Regions from separate parts of the Nonomuraea ferruginea genome, predicted to be linked through region 1. Evidence: riboswitches for the same ligand, from Rfam matches in the RefSeq annotation. Region 1 holds a riboswitch; the other holds the start of a gene.
The links. Region 1 has a riboswitch for glycine ahead of gcvP (aminomethyl-transferring glycine dehydrogenase). Riboswitches for the same ligand answer to the same signal wherever they lie in the genome.
Positions count from the first base shown of each region.

Region 2: linked by a shared signal. The riboswitch ahead of gcvT (glycine cleavage system aminomethyltransferase GcvT) and the one ahead of gcvP (aminomethyl-transferring glycine dehydrogenase) in region 1 are both predicted to bind glycine.

Region 1 is NZ_BAABFD010000002.1:207,031-213,893, forward strand. Features, by position in the region: gene ABD999_RS04295 (hypothetical protein) at 1-226, shown strand, start outside; gene ABD999_RS04300 (tetratricopeptide repeat protein) at 926-1,795, opposite strand; gene gcvP (aminomethyl-transferring glycine dehydrogenase) at 1,956-4,787, opposite strand; glycine riboswitch at 4,942-5,033, opposite strand; gene ABD999_RS04310 (MerR family transcriptional regulator) at 5,085-5,705, opposite strand; gene ABD999_RS04315 (bifunctional nuclease family protein) at 5,854-6,324, opposite strand; gene ftsR (transcriptional regulator FtsR) at 6,431-6,863, opposite strand, start outside.
Region 2 is NZ_BAABFD010000003.1:165,666-172,528, reverse strand. Features, by position in the region: gene ABD999_RS07430 (amino acid deaminase/aldolase) at 1-445, opposite strand, end outside; gene ABD999_RS07425 (DUF6286 domain-containing protein) at 584-1,183, shown strand; gene ABD999_RS07420 (hypothetical protein) at 1,183-1,692, shown strand; gene ABD999_RS07415 (L-serine ammonia-lyase) at 1,732-3,108, opposite strand; gene gcvH (glycine cleavage system protein GcvH) at 3,165-3,554, opposite strand; gene gcvT (glycine cleavage system aminomethyltransferase GcvT) at 3,551-4,642, opposite strand; glycine riboswitch at 4,675-4,772, opposite strand; glycine riboswitch at 4,773-4,870, opposite strand; gene ABD999_RS07400 (gamma-glutamyl-gamma-aminobutyrate hydrolase family protein) at 4,888-5,631, opposite strand; gene ABD999_RS07395 (3-oxoacyl-ACP reductase) at 5,628-6,392, opposite strand; gene ABD999_RS07390 (aldehyde dehydrogenase family protein) at 6,397-6,863, opposite strand, start outside.

The DNA.
Region 1 (6,863 bases):
AGCGGCCCGGGTCGAAGCCGAGCTCAAGCGGCGCGGCAAGGAGACCAAGCGCAAGAACGACAGCTCCCGCTCCATGGTGCCGATCGCGCTGGGCTCGATGGGCATCGGCGTCCCGCTGACGGCCATCGCCGCCAGCCAGGCGGGCACCGTGGGGCTGATCGTCGCCTGGCTGTCCATCGTCCTGATCAACATCGCCGCCGCCGGCGCCCTGATGCGCCGCCCCTGACGGCCAACCCCGTCCCCCTCTCCCCCAGGCGCCACCCCGGAACTCCGGCGAGCCGAGCGGGCCGAAGGCACGCCTTACGGCGCCCGACCCGTGGGGGTTCCCAAAAAGGGTCTTGACCTGCCGCCAGCGCGCTGATGCGCCGCCTGTTACGGTCAAGGCAAGCCCGGCCACCACGCCCCTGGAACTACGGCGAGCTGAGCGGGCCGAAGGCACGCCTTGCGGCGCCCGACCCGTGGGGGTTCCCGAAAAGGTCTTGACCTGCCGCCGAGAATCGGCCGCCCGCCCCGTCAACCCACAGCGGCGAGCCGCCCACACCCGAAAGGGATCACACGGCTGCCCTCACTCCACAACCCAAGCGGACGAGATCGACCATGACGCGGCCGAGAGGCTTTCAAGCGATCGCCCGCACTCCACACGAGCAGACCGACCACTGACGCGGGCCGAAGGGTTCTCACACGGTCAGCTGCGCACCCTCCACCTCGTCCACCCGTGACCCATCGGGTTCCCATGCGGTCAGCTGCGATCCGCAACCCATGAGAGGGCAGAGCCGGCGCGGCCTGGAGAGGTTCTCAACCGCAGTTCGCCCGCACTACCCGGTGGCCGTCGGCACGCTTCCGGACTCATCGACGGTGGCCTGTGTTCGAAAATCACTGCGGGGCACGCACAACGGTGCCCTGACTCGAAAGCTGTGGGGTCGGCTCAGGTGTCGCGGTCGTAGCGGAGGCGTACTTCGGCCGCCAGGCCTTCGTCCTGGTGCTCCAGCCCGTACGCCCACACCTGCCCGGCGGCGTCGTCGCGGCCGCGCAGGGGAAGCGTGCGGGCCAGCAGCTCGATCGCCAGCGCGCTCACCTGCGCCTCGCCACCCTGCTCGACGGCCTCGGCGAACTCGGCGCAGGCCATCTCCAGGTGCGCGATGCCGAGTTGCACGCGCAACCGCGCCGCGTCCTCACCGGAGGCGGCGTCCTCCAGTGCGTCGAGCAGCACGTCGGCGGCCTCCCCCGGCTCCTCGCGCCCGATCAGCAGGTCGGCGAGCTGTTGCGCGGCGTGCACCCGCACCTCGGCGACGGGTCCGTCCGGCTGAGAACCCTCACGCGACGCTTCCCCGTCGGCCGGGGCGCCGTCCCCGCTCTGGTGGCCCGTCTCGATGGCGGCGCGCAGCTCGGCCTCCGCCTCGTCGTAGTCGCCCACCTCGCCGGCCAGCCGGGCCAGCGCCAGGTGCGCGAGCGGCACGTACGAGGGGGTGCCGACGCCGAGCACGGCCTGCCAGGCCCCGCGCGCCTGGTCCAGCCGCCCTTCACGCTCGAACCCCTGGGCGAGGTGGCAGGCGGCTTGGGCGGCGAACTCGGGATGCCCGGTGGCCAGCGCCGTCCTGGCGGCGGCCCGCGCCCCCTCCACGTCGCCCGCCTGGTCGAGCACCACGGCGAGCCCCACGGCGGCCTGCGCCCGATCGGGGCTGCCGGGCTGCGCGGCGAGCTCGGCGAGTATGGCGGCCGCGCCGTCGAGGTCACCGCCTTCGGCCAGGCGGCGGGCGGTGTCGAGCGGCGGGGTCTCCAGCTCTGAGAACGTCAAGAGAGCTCCTTCGGCGACGAACGCCCCGAGCCTAACGAGTTCTCGCGATCATGTCTGCTCGGTTGACCCCATCGGTCTGGCTGACGCCCGATTGGTCCGAAATGCCCCCCTGGAACGCGAACAGGCCCGGCCGCGCAGGGCCGGGCCTGGACCGCCGTTGTCAGTCCTCGTACGCCTCCAGAGGCGGGCAGGAGCACACCAGGTTGCGGTCGCCGTACGCCTGGTCGATCCGCCGCACCGGCACCCAGTACTTGTCCTCGCGCAGCGACGGCACCGGATAGGCCGCCTCGCTCCGCGAGTACGGGTGACTCCACTCGTCGGCGGTCAGCGCCTCCGCGGTGTGCGGGGCGTTCCGCAGGGGGTTGTCGGCCGGGTCGTACTCGCCGGAGGCCACCTTGGCGATCTCCGCGCGGATGGCGACCATCGCGTCCACGAACCGGTCCAGCTCGGCCAGGTCCTCGCTCTCGGTCGGCTCGATCATGAGCGTCCCGGCGACGGGGAAGGACATGGTGGGCGCGTGGAAGCCGTAGTCGATGAGCCGCTTGGCCACGTCGTCGACGGTGACGCCGGTCTCCTTGGTGATCTGCCGCAGGTCGACGATGCACTCGTGGGCGACCAGCCCGCCCCTGCCGGTGTAGAGGACGGGGTAGTGCGGGGCGAGGCCGCGGGCGAGGTAGTTGGCCGACAGGATGGCCTGCTCGGTGGCTGCGGTGAGGCCGTCGCTGCCCATCATCCTGATGTACGCCCACGAGATCGGCAGGATCCCGGCGGAGCCGTACGGAGCGGCAGAGACGGGCCCGACGGGCGAGCCGTCGCGCAGCGGGTGGCCGGGCAGGTAGGGGGCGAGGTGGGCGCGGACGGCGACCGGGCCGACGCCGGGCCCGCCGCCGCCGTGCGGGATGCAGAACGTCTTGTGCAGGTTGAGATGGGAGACGTCGGCGCCGAACTCGCCGGGCTTGGCCAGGCCGACGAGCGCGTTGAGGTTGGCCCCGTCGACGTACACCTGGCCGCCGGCGTCGTGCACCTTGGCGCAGATCTCCGTGACGGTCTCCTCGTAGACGCCGTGCGTCGACGGGTAGGTGACCATGATGGCGGCCAGCCGGTCGCGGTGCTTGCCGATCTTGGCGTCGAGGTCGGCCAGGTCGACGTTGCCGTCGTCGTCGCAGGCCACGACCACGACCCGCATGCCGGCCATGACGGCGCTGGCGGCGTTGGTGCCGTGGGCGGACGACGGGATGAGGCAGACGTCGCGCCCGGTGTCCCCGTTGGCGCGGTGGTAGGCGCGGATGGCCAGCAGCCCGGCGAACTCGCCCTGGGAGCCCGCGTTCGGCTGGATGGAGACCTTGTCGTAGCCGGTGACCTCGGCGAGCCAGTCCTCCAGCGTCCGGATGAGCTCGCCGTAGCCGAGCGCCTGCGCCTCGGGCGCGTACGGGTGGATGCCGGCGAACTCGGGCCAGGTGATGGGCTCCATCTCGGTGGTCGCGTTCAGCTTCATCGTGCAGGAGCCGAGCGGGATCATCGAACGGTCGAGCGCGATGTCCTTGTCCTGGAGCCTGCGCAGGTAGCGCAGCATCGAGGTCTCGCTGTGGTGGGTGTTGAACACCGGGTGGGTGAGGAAGTCCGACTCGCGCAGCAGGGAGGACGGCAGCGCGTCGTCCACGGCGTCCAGGGCGGCGTCCGCGCGCTCGACGCCGAAGGCCGCCCACACCTTGGCGAGCTCGGCGGCGCCGGTCTTCTCGTCGCAGGCGATGGAGACGTGGTCGGCGTCGGCCTGCCACAGGTTGACGCCGCGCTCGGCGGCCGCGGCGACGATGCCGGCGGCCCGGCCGGGGACGCGGGCCAGCACGGTGTCGAAGAACTCGGCGTGCACGACCTCGACGCCGCCCTCGCGCAGCCCCGCGGCGAGCGCGGCGGCGTGCCGGTGCACCCGCCGGGCGATCCGCCGCAGCCCGTCGGGCCCGTGGTAGACGGCGTACATGCCGGCGATGACCGCGAGCAGGACCTGCGCGGTGCAGATGTTGCTGGTGGCCTTCTCGCGGCGGATGTGCTGCTCGCGGGTCTGCAGGGCCAGCCGGTACGCCGCCGCGCCGTCGGCGTCGACCGACACCCCGACCAGGCGGCCGGGCATCTGGCGCTGCAGTCCCTCGCGTACGGACATGTAGGCGGCGTGCGGCCCGCCGTAGCCGAACGACACGCCGAACCGCTGGGAGGAGCCGACGGCGATGTCGGCGCCGAGCTCGCCCGGGGCGGCCAGGAGCGTGAGCGCCAGCAGGTCGGCGGCGGCCACGACCAGCGCGCCGGCCTCGTGCGCCCGCTCGGCCACGGCGCGGAAGTCGCGCAGCCGCCCGGACGCGCCGGGGTACTGGACCAGCACGCCGAAGCATTCGGGCAGGTCGCCGGTCAGGTCGCTCTCGACGAGCTCGATGCCGAGCGGTTCGGCGCGGGTGGCCAGCACGGCCTTGGTCTGCGGCAGCGTGTCGGCGTCCACCACGAACACCGGGCTCTTGGCCTTGCCGGCGCGGCGTGCCAGCGTCATGCCCTCGGCCGCGGCGGTGGCCTCGTCGAGCAGGGACGCCCCGGCGACGGGCAGGCCGGTGAGGTCGGAGACGACGGTCTGGAAATTCAGCAGCGCCTCCAGCCGGCCCTGCGAGATCTCCGGCTGGTACGGGGTGTAGGCGGTGTACCAGCCCGGGTTCTCCAGGAGGTTGCGGCGGATGACGGCGGGCGTGACCGTGTCGTGGTAGCCGAGGCCGATCATGGAGGTGAGCACCTGGTTGCGGCCGGCGAGGGCGCGCAGTTCGGCGATGGCCTCGGCCTCGCTCGCGGCGGCCGGCAGTTTGAGCCGGTCCTTGGCCCTGATGGCCTCGGGCACGGCCACCGCGACCAGGTCCGCGACCGATTCGAAGCCGACGGCCTCGAGCATGCGCTGCTGCTCGGCCGCTGAGGGCCCGATGTGCCTGCTGGAGAACGGCGGTGCTGACAGGTCGGTCATGGAGATGCCTCCCGAGGCTGTGGAGACCGGCGCTGGGCGCGGGCGTATGCCGGATCTCCCCCTCTGTCATGGCGACCTGAGAGCTTCACCCCGCTACGGGGCTTGCACCGTCGGTGAAGTGCGCCTGGCGGACGCACCTGCTTTCCAGAGTTGCCTCACCCGAGCGGTACGGGCGCCTGAGAGATTCCGGGGAGGGTTGCTCCTTCGGCGCCCCGGCGGTGCCGGGGACTCTCCCGCACGGGGTCGTCAGCATGTCCTAGATTACAGCCTCGACCCTAATTGGGGTGGTACGGGGCGTCACCCGATGCGGCGCGCGCGCCGCCGCCGGGCCAGTTCGTCAGCGGGATGGTCGGCCGGGACGTCGTCCACGACCGCCGCCCGTTCCCCCGGCAGCTCCGCGAGGGATCCTTCGACCTCGCGCCAGACCCGGCCGAGCGCTATGCCGAACACGCCCTGACCGCCCTGGAGAAGGTCGATGACCTCGTCGGCCGAGGTGCACTCGTAGACGCTGACGCCGTCGCTCATCAGCGTGATCTGCGCGAGGTCGGCGACCCCGCGGTCGCGCAGATGCTGGACGGCGGTGCGGATCTGCTGGAGGGAGACTCCGGTGTCGAGGAGCCGCTTGACGACTTTCAGGACCAGGATGTCGCGGAAGCTGTAGAGGCGCTGGGAGCCGGAGCCGTGCGCGGCTCTTATCGTGGGCTCCACCAGGCCCGTGCGCGCCCAGTAGTCGAGCTGCCTGTAGGTGATGCCGGCCGCCGCGCAGGCTGTCGGCCCGCGGTATCCGATGTCGTCCGGCAGCGTGGCAGGCTGCTCGTCGAAGAGCAATCCTTGTTCTCCGGCACGCTGCCGCGCACTCTCGCGCCGCACCGGATCTTCCTGGCCGGCCGTCTTTCCCTCGCCGCTGCTGACCGCCACGCGGACCTCCGGCTTTCTCTCATCCCGTGGCCTCATCTGGGGGTTCGTAAAAGGTCGACCACGGGTTTCACTTGCACCGTAGGACCGTGACCATGCTCAGTCAACGATCCGGCTCGGCGCGTCGTGAAGCGTAAATGCACTGAAATACCTACCCCGCCCGGCCGAAGTCCTCGGGTGAGATCGTGTCAAGGAACTCCCTGAACTTCTCCACCTCGTCCTCCTGGTCGTCGGGGATGATCACACCGGCCTCCTGGACCACCTCCTCGCTGGCGAAGATGCGGGCTCCGGTGCGCAGCGCCAGCGCGATCGAGTCGGAGGGCCGGGCGCTGACCTCCACGCCGTTGGAGAACACGAGGTCGGCGAAGAAGATGCCGTCACGCAGAGCGACGATGTTGACGGCGCGCAGACCCACGCCGAGCGCGCTCAGCACGTCCCTGAAAAGATCGTGGGTGAGCGGCCGGGGCGGCGGCTCGTCGGCCTGTGCCAGCGCTATGGCCGTCGCTTCGGTCATGCCGATCCAGATCGGCAGGAACCGCTCCCCGTGTGCCTCCTTGAGCAGAACGATCGGCTGATTGGTGGGCATTTCTACCCGAACGCCCACTACCTCCATCTGCAACACGGGCTGCTCCATATTCGACTGGCCGGTGGCCCGGCTCAGGTCATCGCTGGTCCGCTTCTGCATTTCAACGTAACACCCGCCGAGCCCTGAATGTCCCGCAGGCCGCTCATCGGCCCAGAACGCCACGAACCCCCGTACGCAGCAGGGCGGCATGGAGGTCGAGCAGGAGCGCCGACAGCTCCCTGGCCGCTTCGTCGGCCTCACCGATCGCGCCGGGCTTGCGGCGTTTGAGTATGGGCGCGACCGTCTGCTCGACCAGACCGGCCTCCCGCTCCGCCGCGGCCTTGACGGCGCGCAGATGACGGGCGTGCAGGCCGAAGCGGGCCAGCCCGCCCACGGCCCGGGCGATCTTCAGCGCTTCCTCGTCGTAGCGCCGGGCGACCGGCGCCAGCAGCCCGTAGTCCTCCAGCTCGGTGAGCGTCTCCTCGTCGAGCCCCGCGGACTCCAGCAGCTCGGCCCGGGTGAGCTTGACCTCCTGCTTGTCGTGCAGCGCGCGGGGGCGGCCGAAGCTCTCGGCCATCTTGTCCTTGATCACGCGC
Region 2 (6,863 bases), on a different contig from region 1:
CGACGAAGCCGGCGTCGATGTCGAGGCAGAGCCGGATCTCGTGCCGGGGGTGGACTCCGGAGAGCGCCTGGTCCAGGTAGGCGAGGTGGTCGGCCGAGTCGACGGTGATCGTGATGTGCCGGGCGGCGTCGGCGTCCGCGGCCAGGGCGGCGAGGGCCTGCCGGTCGGCGGTGGGGTAGGCGACGAGGATGTCGGTGCGGCCTCGGGACGCGAGCCAGAGCGCCTCGGGGAGGGTGAACGCCATCAGGCCGCGGAAGCCCTCGATGGCCAGCACCCGCTCCAGCAGCGGCCGGGATCGGAGTGATTTGGTGGCCACCCTGATCGGCTTGCCCGCGGCCCGGCGCACCATGCTCGCGGCGTTGGCGCGCATCGCGGCCAGGTCGAGGATGGCGAACGGCGGCTCGAGCGCGGCGGTGGCACGGTCGTAGCGCTGGCGGTCGTCCATACCGGCAGCGTAACGGCATAACCGGCAATTGAACATGAGGCTGATTCGCATTGATCGCATGGCCCGTAATGATCCTGCAAACGGGCGGCGGGGACACGGTCGAGCGGGAGCCTCGCCCGTGTACCTCTGATGGTTGTGATGACCACGCTCCAGCAGCTTCTGCCCGGTACCTCCGCCGCGGTGCGCGACTCCCCGGTCCGCAGATCCCGCCGGGTGCTCCGACCAGCCAGAACGCCCGCCGGTGTGGCCGTGGCGGCGCTGCTGACCGCCGGACTCGGGCTCCTCGCCGCGGAGATCGTCGCGGGCCTGTGGGCCCGGCCGCTCGGCCTGGTGCCGATCGACGAGGCCGCCGCGCTGGCGTCCGCGTCATCGTGGAAGGATCTGTCGGCGCCCGCGCTGGGGGTCGCGGGCCTGGGGCTGGGCCTGCTCCTGCTGGCGGTGCTGCCGGGCCGGTGCAGGCTCATACCCGTGGAGACCACGGACCCACTGATCGTCATCGGCATCACCCGCTCCGGCCTGCGCCGCACGCTGCGCGAGGTCGCGCGGCAGGCCGACGGGGTGGACCGGGTCAGGGTACGGCTGCGCAGGCGGCGCATCGAGGTCACCGTGGTGACCGGCCCCGAGTCGTCGGGCGCGATGCTCAGGCAGGTGGGCACCGCGGTGGGCGACCGGCTGGCGGGGCTGGGCACGCTCGGCACGGGTGAGGTCGTGGTGCGGCTGCGCAGGAAGGGGCTGTGATGCGGCAGTACGGGGGCAACCGCCTGGGGCTGGCCGTGGTGGGCGCGGTGCTGCTGATCGCCGGCGGCTTCGCCTGGCTGCGCGGCCAGGGCCAGCTGCGCGGGCTGTCGCCGCGGGCCAGGGTGCTGCCGGAGCGCACCGCCGACGCTCTGAGCGGGCAGCCGTGGGTGCCCTGGCTGGTGGCCCTGGTGCTGGTGGTGCTCGCGCTGGTGACGCTCCGGTGGCTGCTGCTGAGCCTCGGCTGGGGCCGGTTCGGGACGCGGTCCGGTACGGGCACGGCGATGCTCTGCGTGGGCCTCAAGGACGTGGAAGGGCTGTCGCGGGCGGCGGTGCGGGTGCTCGGCGAGCTGGAAGGCGCGGCCCGGCTGCGGATCTCGCTCTCCTGCCCGCCGGGGGCGGACGTGGGCGCGGTGGTGGGCAAGCTGGACCGGGAGATCGTCGGCCGCATCCGGCGTGAGGTCCGCGACGACGAGCTGGGCGCGGTGGTCCGCATCCACGTCCGTCGCTAGACCTCACGCTGCCTGGGATCCGGCCGGCTCCGAAGCGTCTCAGCACTCGATGACGTTCACGGCGAGGCCGCCGCGCGAGGTCTCCTTGTACTTGTCGAGCATGTCCCTGCCGGTGTCGCGCATGGTCTTGATGGCCTTGTCGAGCGACACGTGGTGGCGGCCGTCGCCGCGCAGCGCGATGCGGGCCGCGGTGATGGCCTTGATGGAGGCGACCGCGTTCCGCTCGATGCACGGGATCTGCACCAGGCCGCCGATCGGGTCGCAGGTCAGGCCCAGGTTGTGCTCGATGCCGATCTCGGCGGCGTTCTCCACCTGCTCGGGGGTGCCGCCGAGGACCTCGGTGAGCCCCGCCGAGGCCATCGAGCAGGCCGAGCCGACCTCGCCCTGACAGCCGACCTCGGCGCCGGAGATGGACGCGTTCTCCTTGAACAGCACGCCGATCGCCGCCGCCGTCAGCAGGAAGCGGATCACGCCGTCGTCGTCGGCGTTCGGGGTGAAGCGGGAGTAGTACGTGAGCACGGCGGGGATGATGCCGGCCGCGCCGTTGGTGGGGGCGGTGACGATGCGGCCCCCGGCGGCGTTCTCCTCGTTGACGGCCAGGGCGAACAGCGACACCCAGTCCATCGCCTGCAGGGGATCCTTCTCGGCGGACTCGGCCTGCAGGCGGCGGTGCAGCTGGTGGGCGCGGCGCTTGACCTTGAGCCCGCCGGGCAGCACGCCTTCCTTGGCGATGCCCCGCCGCACGCACTCCGTCATGACCCGCCAGAGGTCGAGCACGCGGGCGCGGATCGCGTCCTCGCCGAGGCCGAACGCCTTCTCGTTCTCCAGCATCAGCCCGGAGATCGACAGGCCGGTGGCCGAGCAGTGCTTGAGCAGCTCCTCGCCGGTGGTGAACGGGTAGGGCAGGACCGTGTCGTCCGGCTTGATGCGGCCGGCGCCGGTGGCGGTCTCGTCGACCACGAAGCCGCCGCCGACGGAGAAGTACACCTTCTCGCGCAGGCTCCCGCCCGCCTCGTCGTAGGCGGTGAAGCGCATGCCGTTCGGGTGCTCCGGCAGCGAGATCTTCCGCTCGAACACCAGGTCCTCGCCGATCACGAACGGGATCTCCCGCTCGCCGAACAGCCGGACCGTGCCGGACTCGCGCATCGCGGCCAGCCGCTCGTCCACGGTGTCGACGTCCACCAGCTCGGGCTTCTCGCCCGACAGGCCCAGCAGGACGGCCTTGTCGCTGCCGTGGCCCTTGCCGGTCAGGCCGAGGGAGCCGTACAGGATGGCCTCGACGCGCGCCGTACGGCCGAGCAGCCCGTCCTGGTGCAGGCCGCGCGCGAACCGGTGGGCGGCGGCCATCGGGCCGCCGGTGTGGGAGCTGGACGGGCCGATCCCGATCTTGAAGAGGTCGAAGACGCTGATCGCCATTGATGGCGCCTTTCACGCGCGGGGCCGGGGCCCGGTGCCGGGCCCCGGCGGGTGGGTCAGGACTCGCCCGAGGTGAGGGCGGCGTACTCCTCGGCGGAGAGCAGGTCGGCGGCGTCGCCGTCGGCGCGCACCTTGAACATCCAGCCCTCGCCGTACGGGTCGCTGTTGGCCAGCGACGGGTCGTCCACCAGGGTCTGGTTGACCTCGACCACCTCGCCGCCGACAGGCGTGTAGATCTCGCTCACGGACTTGGTGGACTCGACCTCGCCGATCGAGTCCCCGGCTTCCACGGTCGAGCCGACCTCCGGGAGCTGCACGTAGACCACGTCACCGAGGGCCTCGGCGGCGAAGGCCGTGATGCCGATCGTGGCGACCAGGCCGTCCTCCAGGCCGGAGATCCACTCGTGCTCCTTGGTGTAGCTCAGGTCGTCAGGGATGTTGCTCACTTGTTCCTCCTGTAGAAGGGCAGCTCGACCACGTCCACGGGTTCTTGCCTGCCCCTGATGTCGACGGCCAGACCTTCGCCGGCGTCGATGCCGGCGTCGACGTAGGCCAGCGCGATGGGCTTGCCCAGCGTCTGCGAGGGCGCGCCGCTGGTGACCTCGCCGACGACGGCACCGTCCTTGGTCACCGGGTATCCGTGGCGGGGCACCCGGCGGCCGCGCGCGACCAGCCCGGTCAGGCGGCGCCGCGGCGGGGTGTCCTTGACCGCCTCCAGCGCCGACCTGCCCACGAAGTCGCCCGGCTTGTCGAATTTCACCACCCTGTCCATCCCCGCGTCGAACGGGGTCAGCTCCGCGCTCAGCTCGTTGCCGTACAACGGCATGCCCGCTTCCAGGCGGAGCGTGTCACGGCTGGACAGCCCGGCCGGCTTCAGCCCGTACGGTTCGCCGGCGGCGGTCAGCGCGTGCCACAGCGGCACCGCGTCCTGGACGGCCACGAACAGCTCGAAGCCGTCCTCGCCGGTGTAGCCGGTGCGGGCGATGAGCGCCTCCCGCCCGTCGACCCTGCCGGGCAGGCCGGTGTAGTACTTGAGCCCGGCCAGGTCGGCGTCGGTGAGGGTGGCGAGGATCTCCTGGGAGCGCGGGCCCTGGACGGCGATGAGGGCGTACTCGTCGGAGCGGTCCTCGACCCGCGCGTCGTAAGCCTTGGCGCGGGTCATCAGCTCGTCCGCGACCTTGCCCGCGTTCGAGGCGTTGGCCACGACCATGAACTCCTCGTCGCCGAGCCGGTAGACGATGAGGTCGTCCAGCACCCCGCCGCGCTCGTCGACGATCATCGTGTAGCGCGCCCGCCCGGTCGCCAGCGCCGACAGGTGTCCCACCAGGGCGTAGTCCAGGGCGTCCGCCGCCTGCGGGCCGGTGAGGAAGATCTCCCCCATGTGCGACAGGTCGAAGAGCCCGGCCGCCTGGCGGACCGCGTTGTGCTCCGCGGACTCGCTGCCGTAGCGCAGCGGCATGAGCCAGCCGGCGAAGTCGGTCAGGGTGGCGCCGAGAGACTCGTGCACGTCTCTCAGCGGCGTCGGTCGTGACATGTCGCACCTCAGGACAGGATCGGATGCCGGGATCCTCCCCCTCTGTCGTCGGTGCCTGAGAGCTTCACCCGGCTTTTTTCCGGACTTTCACCTTCGGCGAGGTCGCGCGGACCTGCTTTCCAGAGGACACCTCGGCCGTACGGTCCTTTGCCTTGAGAGGTTCGCGGGGAGGGCTTGCTCCTTCAGGGGCCCCGACCGGCTGTCAGGGCGCTCTCCCGCACGGCTTCGACGGTGATGTGGCAAGCCTAATGGCCTTCGGGGTGAATTGTCGCGTCCGCGAACTCCGCGGCGTGCGCGACCAGAGCGTTCGCGACTAGGGCTTCGAAGAGGGCACAGTCGTCGGCGGCCTCCGGGTGCCACTGGACGGCGACGGCGAACGGGTGGGAGTCGAGTTCCACGGCCTCGATCGTGCCGTCCCCGGAGGTGGCCGTCACTGTCAGGCCCGTGCCCAGGCGGTCGACGGCCTGGTGGTGGTAGTGGGGCACGGTGACCGGGGCGCCGCCGAGGATCTTGGCGAGCTTGCTGCCGGCGGCGGGGCGCACGGGGAGGGGGCCGAACCGGCCGGGGGCGGGGGAGTGGCCGGTGTGGCCGACGACGTCAGGGAGGTGCTGGTGGAGGGTGCCGCCCAGGGCGATGTTGAGGACCTGGAGACCCCGGCAGACGCCCAGGAAGGGGGTCCGGGCTTCGAGGGCCGCGGTCATCAGGGCGAACTCGGCGGTGTCACGAAATTTCCGGATGTAGTCGGTGTGGGGGTGGGGTGACGCGCCGTACCGGTCCGGGTCGATGTCCCCGCCGCCCGCCAGGATCAGCCCGTCCAGCCGGGTCACCAGCGCCGCCGGATCGCCCGCCGGCGGGATGAGCACCGGCTGCCCGCCCGCCCGCGTCACCTGCTCCACGTACATGTACGGCAGCAGCGCCACGGGCAGGTCCCACACCGTGAACCGGGCGGGTTCGACGTAGGTGCTGACACCGATGACGGGCCGGCTCACAGCGGCGTCACGTACGCGCCGGAGATCCCCCCGTCGACCAGGAACTGCGACGCCGTGATGAACGACGCGTCGTCGCTGGCCAGGAAGGCGGCCGCGGCCGCGATCTCCGACGCCTCGGCGAAGCGGCCGAGCGGCACGTGCACCAGCCGCCGCTGCGCCCGCTCGGGGTCCTTGGCGAACAGCTCCTGGAGCAGCGGCGTGTTGACCGGCCCCGGGCACAGCGCGTTGACCCGGATGCCCTCGCGGGCGAACTGCACCCCCAGCTCGCGCGACATGGCCAGCACCCCGCCCTTGGAAGCGGTGTAGGAGATCTGCGAGGTCGCCGACCCCATGACGGCCACGAACGAGGCGGTGTTGATGATCGAACCCTTGCCCTGGCGGCGCATGTAGCCGATGGCGTGCCTGCAGCACAGGTATACGCTGGTCAGGTTGACCTCCTGGACCCGGCGCCAGGCGTCGATGCCGGTCTCCAGGATGGAGTCGTCGTCGGGCGGCGAGATGCCCGCGTTGTTGAACGCGACGTCCACGCTCCCGTAGGTCTCGAACGCGGTCTCGTACATCCGCGCCACGTCGTCCTCGCTGGTCACGTCGGCCTTGACGAACAGGCCGCCGACCTCGGTGGCGGCCTTGGCGCCCGCCTCCTCGTCGATGTCGACGCAGACGACCTTGGCGCCCTCCTCGGCGAACCGGTGCGCGGTGGCCAGGCCGATGCCGCTGCCCGCTCCGGTGATGACGGCCACGCGGTCCAGCAAACGCTGCATAGGGCTACTCCGTTGAGATGAAGACGTTCTTGGTCTCGGTGAAGGCGGCGAGCGCGTCGGGGCCCAGCTCGCGGCCGAGCCCCGACTCCTTGAAGCCGCCGAACGGGGTCCAGTAGCGGACCGAGGAGTTGGAGTTGACCGAGAGCGCGCCGGACTCGACCGCGCGGGCCACCCGCAGCGCCCGGCCGATGTCGCGGGTCCAGATGGAGCCGGACAGGCCGTAACGGGTGTCGTTGGCGATGCGGACCGCGTCGGCCTCACCGGCGAACGGCACCACGGACACGACAGGCCCGAAGATCTCCTCGGTGAACGCCCGGTCGGTGACGTTCGAGGTCAGCACCGTCGGCGGGAACCAGTAGCCGCGGCCCTGCGGGCACGAACCTTGCAGGTACGGGTCGGCGACGAAGCCGCGGACCCGCTCCAGGTGCTCGGGGCTGATCAGCGGGCCCATCTCGGTGGCGGGGTCGAGCG